Regions from separate parts of the Shewanella sp. MEBiC00475 genome, predicted to be linked through region 3. Evidence: predicted binding sites of a transcription regulator. Region 3 holds the regulator's gene; each other region holds the start of a gene.
The links. The regulator LexA, encoded in region 3, represses DNA repair genes until DNA is damaged. The targets are predictions, from matches to a motif close to TACTGTATNNNNATACAGTA.

Region 1: FCN25_RS18950 (YebG family protein) is a predicted target of LexA. The motif match lies at 1,692-1,711, and genes of this name have one in related genera.
Region 2: FCN25_RS17515 (DNA topoisomerase III) is a predicted target of LexA. The motif match lies at 2,795-2,814, and genes of this name have one in related genera.

The regions. Positions count from the first base shown of each region.
Region 1 covers NZ_CP039928.1:4,268,307-4,272,600, reverse strand. The annotation lists gene proQ (RNA chaperone ProQ) at 1-599, opposite strand, end outside; gene FCN25_RS18955 (GAF domain-containing protein) at 878-1,336, opposite strand; gene FCN25_RS18950 (YebG family protein) at 1,387-1,680, opposite strand; gene FCN25_RS18940 (paraquat-inducible protein A) at 2,159-2,785, shown strand; gene FCN25_RS18935 (paraquat-inducible protein A) at 2,895-3,491, shown strand; gene FCN25_RS18930 (PqiB family protein) at 3,478-4,294, shown strand, end outside.
Region 2 covers NZ_CP039928.1:3,948,609-3,952,902, reverse strand. The annotation lists gene FCN25_RS17520 (hypothetical protein) at 1-700, opposite strand, end outside; gene FCN25_RS17515 (DNA topoisomerase III) at 786-2,741, opposite strand; gene FCN25_RS17510 (tRNA (adenine(22)-N(1))-methyltransferase TrmK) at 2,918-3,490, shown strand; gene FCN25_RS17505 (RNA-guided endonuclease TnpB family protein) at 3,487-4,294, opposite strand, start outside.
Region 3 covers NZ_CP039928.1:1,883,915-1,888,208, forward strand. The annotation lists gene plsB (glycerol-3-phosphate 1-O-acyltransferase PlsB) at 1-1,316, opposite strand, end outside; gene lexA (transcriptional repressor LexA) at 1,580-2,194, shown strand; gene FCN25_RS08310 (cell division inhibitor SulA) at 2,191-2,697, shown strand; gene coxB (cytochrome c oxidase subunit II) at 3,091-4,294, shown strand, end outside.

The DNA.
Region 1 (4,294 bases), 2.3 Mb from region 3:
TGCTCTGCACGTACTTTGATGGATAGGCCAGTGTCTAGCTGAACATGCACATCTTCTTTATTAATATCAGTCACGACTCCAGGTACAGGTGTGGCGCCTAACTTAACATTAACACGTTGTTTGGGTTTCAAATCTTCAAGTTTAGCAGGTACAAGTTTAATGACCGGAGCCGCTAAAGTTGCTGGACGTTCTTTTTTAACAGCAGGAGCACGTTTCGGTGCAACTTTCTTAGCAGGCTTTTTAGGAGCCAAAGCTTGACGTTTGGCTTTAGCTTTATCTTGGCTTTCTTTAAGCGTCAAAATAGCATGGTCGATGTGCTCTTGTTCTAATTCAGCACATTCATTACCGTCAAGATCAATACGTTTAGCACCCGCTTTAACGCCTTTCAAATAACGCCAGCTGCTTGTGTAACGACGAAGCGCTACACGCAATTGTGTTTTACTGACTTTAGAATCATCAGCTAACCGTTCAGCCAAATCTTGAAACAAACCAATTTTTAATGGCTTAGTTTCACCTTCTGCAATAAAGCATAAAGGAAAGGTTTCATATAAATACGCTAATATTGCGTTGGTGTCGGTCAACTTGTCTGTTGATTCCATTTTTACTTCCACGTTAATAAAGGGACTGATTATGCGGCTTAAAATTTGCCATGCAGTCGTTCATCTTTCGTTAAACCTTAACCTTTAAGGCTCAACGTACAAAATATCACTATCCGCCAGTTAGCTAAAGTCATTGAAACAAACCTTAACAATTTAACCAAACTTACTCTCAGCTTAATCATCGCTCATCAGTAAATCCAGCACAAATGCGTATAGCGGCATATTATAAAGCCCACGGCAGCGAATGCGACCATGATTTAATCTAATTTGTTCGCTATTTAACCAAATAGGCAAGTTTCTAGACTTTTTATCATGTTTTCTAGGCCGATTTGATCATCTTGATCAAAACGATTCAATAATGGACTGTCAATATCTAACACTGCCACAACCTTATTGCCCTGTCTAACAGGAATTACAATTTCAGAATTACTCGCCGAATCGCATGCTATATGACCATCAAATTCATGAACGTCAGCAATTCGCTGGGTTTTATTTTCTGCAGCAGCAGTCCCACAAACACCTTTACCCATATTGATACGGGTACAAGCGACTTTACCTTGGAATGGACCAAGGACTAATTGCTCACCGCGCTTGATATAAAAACCAGCCCAGTTAAGGTCTTCCAGGTTGTCATTCAACAACGCTGAAAAATTAGCCATTGCCGCAATTAAATCATCTTCGCCTTCTAATAAAGCTTGTGCTTGACGATTTAACGTTTGGTAAAATTCGGTTTTCATTTCCATTCCTTAAACTGAACACTCACAAAAAGAGTGAGCTATTAACGTGCCTATTCGGCTGATGTATTTTTAGCGGTCACTTTCTTGCTTTTTGCCGCAGGAGTGTTTTTAACCTGTACGATACCTTTTAGCAAGTTAGAAAGCTCATCTTTATGGTTTGCTAGGTAAAATGCCAACTGTTCGCATTTATTTTCATCAAGTCCGAGGTCTGCCTTAGCGATAAAAGGCACTAGATTATCGGAAATATCAAGCATCTTATCGTAGGCATCTGCCTCTTTCTTCGATATAAATGTCATCTTTTCCACCCCTTCTCTGACCACGACAAACTGGGTTATCACTGCCATGATGTAATCCTCACTGTTTTTATATACAGTGTATAGAATCTCACATAGTTAACTTATGATGCAAGTGTTCTGGTTATTCTGATATTATCAAGTGAAGAAAATTGAGATTATTTAGGGCCTGTTGATCTTTCAAGGTTGTTTTTGCAACGAATTGTTGTTCACTTATACAAGGCAGAGGCTTTGTAGTGTAGTTATCCTACATTAGAAGCCGATAACGCAGTAGAAATGAACAACAAACGCTGCCCGAAGGCTTCGGCTAAAAACGTTTTACTCTTTGTTGAGCGAACTTTACTTAGATTGCTAAGCAGCAATCCACTCGCCTCGATTAAAACGTTTTTATCTCGAACAAAATTTAACCAGCAAAGATCAACAGGCCCTTACTATTGATACATTTATTTACCAATATAAGGCAAAGCAGAGAGGCTTAACTCTTCGCTCCCCCAATAATGCGTTTCAATATGGATTAGATTAATTCTACATGCATGAACTAGATGACCATGATTCAATAATTTTATGCCAATCATGTGATTTGGTAGTGAGGAGACGAGCTTTGCCCTCAAGTGCTAGAGCGTTGTGCCCACGCTGCCACACTGCATTATATGACGCTCCTTATTGCTCAATTAATGGCATGTTGGCATTGTGTATCGCGGCGCTGATTATTTTTATACCCGCTAATTTATTACCTGTACTTGAAATTCATTTTCTTGGTAGCGTGCGAACGACAACCGTATTGCAGGCTGCTATTACAGTGTGGTTAGAAGGATATTGGGTTGTAGGCTTAGCGGTAATGGTCGCGGCGGTTATCGCACCTGGACTCTTAATATTATCGATTTTAACCCAAGTGGTCATTGTAAAATTAAAGCTTCATAGTTCATTTTGGCAAAGAACTTACAGTACACTTTTAAAAAATCATGGTTTAATATCACAAATGACCATGTTAGAAATTTATGTCATCAGCTTTTTAGTATCTGCATTTCAACTTTCTGATTTTTCGGATGTTTATTTCGGAATGGGCACCTTGTGTTTTACCATGTTGTTTATCATAATTTTATTCTTACAACGTGAATATAACCTAGAACACATGTGGAGCTATGTTGATGCCTAATCATCCAACCACCATTGCAGGTGAAATCACAAAATGCAGTGCAGAGACCGTTGAGAATACGAACGACGATGCGACAAAGAAGACCCCATCGAATTTTCAAGGAAAACAAATGGGCTTATGTCTATGTCCTGTGTGTCGTAAACTTAATCTGCTTAGTAATGGTCATTGTAGACGTTGTTTTAGCCAATTAAGCAGCCGTAATTATGCCAGTATCCAGCAAAGCTGGGCTTTATTGATCACGGCAACCATTTTACTTGTGGTCGCCAATATTTATCCAATCACGTTATTAACCAACCGTGGTGTGGTCACCAACGACACTATTTTTAGTGGTATTAGCCATTTAGTTAAAACCGGCATGTTCCCGATTGCCATTATTGTTTTCACAGCGAGTATTTTAGTACCTTGGCTAAAAATTATTGGCTTAGCTACTTATTTGTCTGCTATCAGTTTTAACCTACCAATATCAAAAAGAAAGTTAATGGTTGGTTTTCACATCATTGAATGGATTGGCCGTTGGTCAATGCTCGACTTATTCGTGATTTCATTAACGGTTGCCTTAGTGAATATGGGGCAACTTTTAGACGCCAAACCTGCACCCGCCGCAACAGCATTTGCATTAGTTATATTACTAACGCAACTCGCGGCAAAAGTGTTAGATACTCGTTTACTCTGGGACCGCTTGGAACAAACAAATGACAGAAATTGAATCGCCGAAAATTGTGAAGAAAAAATTATTCTCGCCAATATGGTTATTACCTGTTGTCGCCTTGATATTAGGCGCTTGGTTAGGTGTAAAAAGCATTAAAGAGTCGGGCATTGAAATTTTGATCCACTTTCCCAGTGCCGCTGGAATTGATATCGGTAAAACCTTGGTAAAATACCAAGGTTTGTCGGTAGGTAAAGTAACCGATATAGGCATTGATGATGATCTTAAAGGCGTTAACGTAAAAGTAGTCATGGATTACCGCGCTGACCCATTTTTGAATAAAAATACCCTTTTTTGGTTAGTTAAACCTAAAGCCAGTATCACCGGTGTTGAAGGATTAGATACCTTATTTTCGGGAAATTACATTGCAATCCAACCTGGAGATGGACGTTCTGCAACTATTTTTGAAGCACAACGTGAAGCCCCAGCGATTCTTCCCGGCAGTGAAGGAATAATGATTGAACTGAAATCCCCCAAACTAGGATCGATTGATGTCGGCTCGCCAGTATTTTTCCGTCAAGCTCCTGTAGGAAGTGTTGTTAGCTATCGTCTAGATGGAAATAAACAAATTATTATCAGCGCATTTGTTCAAGAGCAATATGCTCATTTAGTCAATAAAGACTCCCACTTTTGGAACGTGTCAGGCTTAAAAATAGATGCTTCTTTATCTGGGGTAAAAGTCAGTACTGAAAGTATCGCGTCTATTCTTGCCGGCGGCATCAGCTTTGATACCGGAAGCAACACTTTAAAAGCCGAAAATGGTGATGTTTACACCCTCTATGATGATGAAGTCACCGCTATTG
Region 2 (4,294 bases), 2.1 Mb from region 3:
TAACAGGTGTTGACTCTGTGAACATTTCAAACATCCCGTCTATACGTGGGTTGGGCGGGTAAGGAGTCCCTGCTGGTAATTTTGCTTTTAGTATTGCGGTCGCGATGGTTTCGCCTTCAGAGGTATAACCATTGTATGCATCTGGTGCGGTATGGTTCCAATTAATATGCTCAACAAGCCCGCCTTTAACCAAAAACGCGACAATATCATCAGCACTACTCATTCCCATATAATGCTTATTAATTGTATTAGCGACTTTTTTAGGTAAATAAACCACAGCCGTCGTTTGATCACTGGTAGGAAGAGTCAGGTACTTACTTTGCAATTCTTTTTGAATAAAATTATTTAGCTTGTCATAAAAACTATCTGTAACCCAGCTAGACCCATCTTGGAGAATGCTAAATTTCTTCTTTTTATCTTTATATTCAAACTGTAACGTGACGGTTGTGTCCATACTCCCACTGACAGAAATATTAGTTGGCTTAAATTCGCCAAGTGTCACATAGACATGTTGCATAAATACGTATTTATATGATTCGATTCCATCAATACACTCTGGATCATAATGAAGAAAACGTTCTGGCGTGATACTTTCGAAAATTTGAAATAAATCATTGCTCGACTCGAGGTCACATAATTCAATTTCAACGTTAATATTATGCTTCTTAAGCAAATTTGTTATTCTTTTTAAAAGATCCATTTTATTGTTTCCATTAAATATACAGGTAACACAGTTGTAACCTCTTTAACTGAGGAAAACCTCAAAGCTTTAAATTACCTTACCACTATTTCACTTTTGCTTTGGTCTTCTTTTTATACGTTTTTTTAAAACTGCGCTTTGGCGCACTATTGGCAACACCTTGTAATGCTGAGGGTAACTGACTTGACGCTTGAGTAATAAGACCATCTAACTGACTGAGTAATGGCTGCATAAACGCATCGTACTTTAAGCGTTTTTGGCTAATGGCATCGAGGCTGTTTTCCCATAATGCGGTCATGTCGGGTGTGGTGGCAGAATCGGGTAAACTGCGAATAAGACCAACACCAACAGGCGTCGCTTTAATGGCTTTACCCTGACGAACTAAATAACCACGCTTGAACAGCAACTCAATAATCCCGGCACGTGTAGCCTCTGTGCCTAGGCCATCGGTTTCTTTGAGGATTTTTTTAATGTCGCTATCGGTAACATAACGACTGATGCCCGTCATGGCGCCTAATAAGGTCGCGTCAGTAAAATGTTTAGGCGCTTGGGTCATTTTTTCTAATAATTCACCACGCTCACATTGCAGTATTTGGCCTTTTACTAGCGGCGGTAGTGACTGCTCGTTATCGTCGTCATCATTGTTATTTGAATCAGTATTACTTTGATTTTCCGTTGTACGTTTAAATAACTGCTTCCAACCTAAAGCTTTATCTTGTCGCGCCTTAGTGGTAAATAATCCACCCTCAATGGTCACTTCAACAGCCGTTTCAGCATAGATATAAGCGGGATAAAACTGGGCTAAATATTGCCTTGCCACATGTTGATACAACTTGACTTCATTACTTGATAACACCGACAAATTTGCAACTTTTTCGGTGGGTACTATCGCATGGTGGGCATCCACTTTACTGTCATCCCAGGCTTTAGATTTAAGCTTGGCATTAGGTGCGTCGCAACCATCCACTAACCCAGAAGCGCCTCTAAGCACTGCATCCAATACTTTTGGTGCCAAAGCATGCTGCTCTTTAGGTAAATAGCGACTGTCTGAGCGCGGATAAGTGATCAATTTATGCCTTTCATACAAACTTTGGCAGGTGTCCAGTACCTCTTTAGCAGACAGGCCAAAACGTTTAGCTGCATCAATTTGCAGTGCAGATAAACTATAAGGCAATGGTGGATGTTGACGTTTATCTTTGGCTTCAAGCTTAGTCACTTCACCTGATTGTCCATTAATACGAGTAACCACATTTTCAGCTAAGCCTTTGGCTAAAACTCGGCCGTCTTCATCCATGTAAGGTTCACACGCTTCGCTAGGTTGCCACTTAGCACTAAAGGTTTGTTGTTGGTCGGTAACTAAATGTGCCAATACCTCATAAAAGGACTTGGGTTTAAAATCAGCAATCTCGTCATCGCGGCGTACCACTAAGCCCAACAAAGGCGTTTGAACTCTGCCAACTGACAACACTCCTTGATAACCCACTTTACGACCTTGAATGGTGTAAGCACGGGTCATGTTCATGCCATACAGCCAATCAGCACGGCTGCGAGCTAATGCTGAAGTCGATAAAGGAATAAACTCACGATTACTGCGTAACTGCCCTAGCGCTCGTTTAACTGCTTGTGGATTTAAATCATTGATTAATAACCGCTGAACTTGGTTGAGCTTGTCACCTTTTACGCCTAAATAGGCAATAACTTCATCCACCAGCAATTGCCCCTCACGATCTGGATCGCCAGCATTAATAATCGACGTGGCTTGTTTAACCAGTTTACGTAACACCGTAAGTTGACTGCGTGTTTTAGGTTTAGGCTGTAGTTTCCACGTTTGCGGCACTATGGGAAGGTGTTCGAGTTTCCAGGATTTAAAGGCATCATCATAAGCATCTGGATCGGCTTGCTCTAGTAAATGACCAATACACCATGACACGCAATCACCATTGGCAGCTGTAATAAAACCATCACCTTTTTTATGTGGCTTTGGCAGAACATCAGCAATAGCACGACCTAGACTGGGTTTTTCAGCAATATATAGAATCATAATCCATTATTGGGTCGCTAACGTTCAACTGAATGAACTTAATAACGCCACTTAACTGTATAAATTTACAGTATAGATTAGCGCTAAATACGCCAAGCTGCAAATACCAAATAATTATCCACTTTTTTGCTCAAATCATTACAATGCGCAGCTTCACTTTTAAACATGATAAACAGATGAAACTCAGTCAACGCTTAACACATATCAATAACATGATCCCCAAGGGTTACAGTCACATTTGGGATTGTTGTTGCGACCATGGATTGCTTGGCGCTGCGTTGCTAGATAAGCAAGCTACTAACATGATCAATTTTGTCGATATTGTGCCAGCATTGATGCAGCAGTTAACCACTAAACTTGAGCGGTTTTATCCGCAACAAACATCTCGTCAATGGCAGGTACATTGTAGTGACGTATCAGCGATACCACTGGAGCAACACCCGCAAATACCTTTGGTGATTATTGCTGGTGTTGGCGGAGATTTGATGATCGAGTTGGTTAATTCGCTTTGCCAACAACATTCTGCACGCAATATCGACTTTATCTTGTGTCCAGTTCATCACCAATATGAACTACGCCAACAGTTTATTAAACTTGATTGTGATTTAATTGACGAAAAACTGATTGAAGAATACCGTCGTTTTTATGAAATTTTGTATGTCCGATATGGTGGCCAGAAACCCCATAAAAACACTAATGAGGTGAACTACTCGCAACTGAAGCAGCGAGCTTCCAAGATAACAGCCTAAGCTGCTAACTTTTCTTTTTTGACGCTTCGCAGGGTGCTGCGAGTGGAGCTTTTGGCTCTGCTCGACTTACGGTTCCCTCCACGTCCACTATCTGATTTTAGGCGTAAAACACCTTCATCAGACAACACCGTTCCAGTGTCTAAAATCAGATTAATTGCCCTTTTCTTAATCACCAATGATGCATTGTGATCTGCATTGTCAGTATTGCCACATTTACCGCACATAAAGGATTCTTGTGATTTACGGTTGTCGGGGTGAGTGTAATCGCACTTGGCGCACTCCTGACTGGTATAAGCTGGGCTTACTTTAAATACGACTTTGCCTGCCTGGTTAGCCTTGTATTTTGTATAGGTTTCGATAACGTGCCAGCCTACATTCAGGATGGCTTTATTTAATCCTGCTTTTTGCTTGGCTTTGTTAGAAATAAATTGACCGCTTTCATTCTGTTTGGCTTTGGGCTTTTTGGTCATGTTTGAGATGCGTAGCGCCTCAAACACAATAATCTTAGCGTTGCTATCGACTAACGAGCGACTTGTTTTATGAGCGAAATCGTTGCGGATATTGGCCTTTTTGGCGTGATGTGTAGCAATACAATGCTTGGTCTTGTTTCTGCGATTAGAGCCTTTTGTTTGCTTGGCTAATCGACGCTGTAACCGCTTAATGTAGCGTTCGGCTTTAGTCATGTGGTTTTTCTGGTTATCAGAAAAATCGAACGTCATTAAGCCTGCGTGAACAGGAATAGCAACACCTCGGTCAACACCGATAGTGTGTTCTTCCAAATACTCTTTTGTTGAGCATTGCAGG
Region 3 (4,294 bases):
TGATAAGTAGCCACTTCCATAACATGGTCATACCCTAAATACACAGGTACTAAAGTCACTGGACGCTCTATCCCACGTAACACACTGTTAATAGTCATGGCCAACATACCCGTTTTAGGCGCCAGCAAGCGTCCGGTACGCGAACGACCACCTTCAGTGAAATATTCGACGGAATAACCCTTAGCAAACAACTGATCTAAATATTCACGAAAGACTGCTGTATACAGTTTATTGCCATTAAAACTACGGCGGATAAAGAATGCCCCACCACGACGGAACATCGGTCCTGCAGGCCAGAAATTAAGGTTAATACCCGCGGCAATATGTGGAGGAACCATGCCCTGGTAATACAAAATATACGACAGTAATAAGTAATCCATATGACTGCGATGACAAGGCACATAAACAATCTCATGGCCATCATGATGTAACTGTCTTACCTGTTCGGCACCTTTAATATTAATGCCACTGTATAATTTATTCCATAACCAAGTCAGAAAGCGTTCAGCTATGCGCACTAAGCTATCGGAATAATGAGCAGCAATTTCGTCAAGATATTCAATAGCAGTTTCGCGAGCTTTCTCCACCGAGACTTTTTTGCTTGTCGATTCTTCTTCTATCGCCTTCTTGATAGACTCAGATTTTAGTAAAGAAGCAAACAATACGTTTCGATTAGGTAACTGTGGCCCTGTCATTACCTTGCGTTGGCGGCGAAAATGCACTCGTGCAACACGGGTTAACTTGTGAGCAATTCTTTTATCTGTACCGTGTTCATCGGCCATATAACGAAGCGATAATGCATTAGAGAACTGGACAAAATTATGTCGTCCTAAAAATAAAATCATTAACCATTTACGTAGCCATGTTGGATTTTCTCTTTCAAATACAGCCGCTTTCATGCTGTCATCTTCTTTCCCTGGGGTACGTCCCCAATAAAGACAAACAGGAACCAACTGAATATCTAATTCAGAGTTCTCACGATGAAGAGATAATAGACTGGTAAAATAATTAATGAATTTTTCACCACTTTCGCGTTTACCAAATAATGGTTTGCGCCCCTCTAAACAAACAACTCGAGGCACTTGCAAGCCATCAAGCTTTAATGGTTCATAAGGACTAGGCATACCAAAGCCCTCTGTGATTTCGCTCAAGGCGGCAATATCACTAATAGATTCCGTTTTCATCAAATAAACTAAAGGTTTAGTCGGATCTATATTGAGGTCATCAAAAGGATCATGTGGTACAACAATCGTTTGCACCATCCATTTTTGAATCCACTTTAATGTTCGTAAAAATATTGAATCAGGTTTTGACATGGTTATTTTCGCAACATAAGCCACTATAATATTGTTGCATAGGATACCAGAAACAACCCCGCTTACACTATCTGGCTTATTTATCTTTACATTTTGGATTTCTTTAGAAGTCACACCCCAAAGTTAAAATATAAAATAACGTTTTATAACAGTAAGTTAAATCAATTTGTACAAACAAATAACAAAAAACAGTTGGTTAATACTTGCGCGAACAGAATCACTGTATATAATGACAGTCACTGTATAAAAAGACAGGAATTGTCATGAGACCGTTAACGCCGCGCCAAGCTGAAATATTAGACTTAATTAAAAACAATATCGCCGAAACAGGTATGCCACCCACTCGAGCTGAAATTGCGAATCGTCTTGGCTTTAAAAGTGCTAATGCCGCCGAAGAGCATTTAAAAGCATTAGCCAAAAAAGGCTTTATCGAGATCATTCCTGGTACCTCTAGAGGTATACGATTACCTCATGAAGAACAGATTGAAACCGGTCTACCACTCATTGGGCAAGTTGCTGCTGGGGAGCCTATTTTGGCCCAAGAACATGTGGAAAACTATTATCAAGTTGACCCCAATATGTTTAAACCTGCTGCGGATTTTTTATTGCGGGTTCGTGGTGACAGCATGAAAAATATCGGCATTTTAGAAGGCGACCTCCTCGCGGTACATAAAATGCAGCAAGCACGTAATGGCCAAGTTGTGGTGGCACGAATAGACGATGACGTCACCGTAAAACGATTTGAACAAAAAGGTAACGTCATTTATCTGCATGCAGAAAATGAAGATTACAACCCGATAAAAGTAGATTTAAGTTGCCAAAGCCTAACCATCGAAGGGCTTGCCGTTGGTGTTATCCGTAATGGAGATTGGTTATGAACAAACTAATGGGCATCGCCCCACGCCACCCTGGCTTATGGGTAGATTTATCAGACACAGAACTTCAGGGCAACCAAACCATTCAAACATTGCAAACGGTTACCCAAGGTGAAGCAGAGCTGAGTCAATTGTGTAGTCAACTAGCAACGTTAAGCCAACAAGGCCGCTGGATTGTACTCATTAGCCCACCTCACATTGGTTATAAACATATGCTGGCAAGTGCCGGAGTGAGAATGGATCGCATTTTACTGGTTCACACCAAAGATGAAGTCGAGACATTATGGGCCATGGAAAAAGCACTCACTAGTGGTACATCTAGTGCAGTAGTAACTTGGACAAGCTCACTTGATGCTCGCGATAGTCGCCGTTTGGAAATAGTAGCCAAAAGCGCACGTGCATTAGGGATCGTAATTGAAGATGTGAATACTCACTTACCTCACAAACATCAACTTGTTAGCCCGACCTTAGCAAATGGAACAAGTAATTTTTGCTCGTTTCACTAAGCACGAACCCTTAATAACCAAGCCCTGTATTGAATTCAGGGCTTTTTTTTCACCTTTTTCAGGCGATTAAGAAAAAAAGTGATCTTGATCAATCCTTAATCTACAAGTAATGTACTTAACAAGGATGAAACAATTTTTTATCTTTAATTTGACGTAAATGGCAGATTTAATAGTCATCGATGGGAAAACGTCAACACAAATTGATAAGTTCAGTCGTAGGTACAAGCGTGGTGCACAGCTAACAATAAAACCGTAGACCGTCTGTTTACAACCACCAAGGTACTTTGAGGTCATCAAACTTTTTTCGGGAACCGAAGAGTTTGCATAGAGCAGAGAATTACTGTGTGACTTTTCTTTGTAATTGCAATTTGCAATTAACAGAGGAGCAGTCTTGTGAAGCAATGGTTGTATTGTTTACTGGTTGTGTGTGTAGCACTTCCGCTTGGGGCAACAGCAATGCCCCTCAACATGACTCAAGGCGTGACAGATATCAGTGGTCAGGTTTATCACCTCCACATGACGATTCTTTATATCTGTTGTGCCATTGGGTTAGTGGTGTTTGGGATCATGATCTATTCAATGATTTACCACCGCAAATCAAAAGGCGCAGTCGCGGCCAATTTTCATGAAAGTACCAAAGTGGAAATTGCTTGGACCGTCATTCCTTTTATCATCTTAATCGCCATGGCTATTCCAGCCACCAAAACCTTAATTGCTATGGAAGATCCCAGCGATGCTGATCTCACCATTAAAATTACCGGGTCGCAGTGGAAATGGCATTACAGCTATTTTGATAAAGACATCGAATTTTACAGCTCATTATCTACCCCCAGAGAACAAATTGACGGTAGTGAGGCTAAAGGAGAACATTACCTCCTTGAAGTTGATAAACCACTAGTACTCCCCATTAACCAAAAAGTACGTTTTTTGATGACTTCTGATGATGTTATCCACTCATGGTGGGTGCCCGCTTTTGCCGTTAAAAAAGATGCTAATCCAGGCTTTATTAATGAAACTTGGACTCGTATTGATAAGCCCGGTATTTATCGCGGCCAATGTGCCGAATTATGCGGTAAAGACCATGGCTTTATGCCGATTGTAGTGCAAGCATTGTCGGAGGACGATTTTGATAATTGGTTAGTTGAACAAAAACAACTAGCAAGCAATGCCGCTGCTGCGGCGGCGGCATCAATGACCCAAACCCTGTCACTCGGAGATCTAACCTCACAAGGTGAACAAATCTATATTGCTAGGTGTGCTGCTTGTCACCAACCTAATGGTGCGGGTCTTCCTGGTGTATTCCCATCATTAATTGGCAGCCCTATCATAAAAGGCCCTGTTGAAGGCCATCTAAATATCGTCATAAACGGTAAACCAGGTACCGCAATGCAGGCCTTTGCAAAACAACTTAGCGCCCAAGAAATTGCAGCAGTGATTACCTTTGAACGTAATGCTTGGGGCAATAATAGCGGTGATCTTGTACAAGCTGCTGATATAGGAAAATTTTTAGGCAGTAACGAGGCAAAAACAGAAGCAAACAAAGCAGTTGCTGATGTCACAAGCACTATTGCAGCCACGACAACTGACATTACCGATG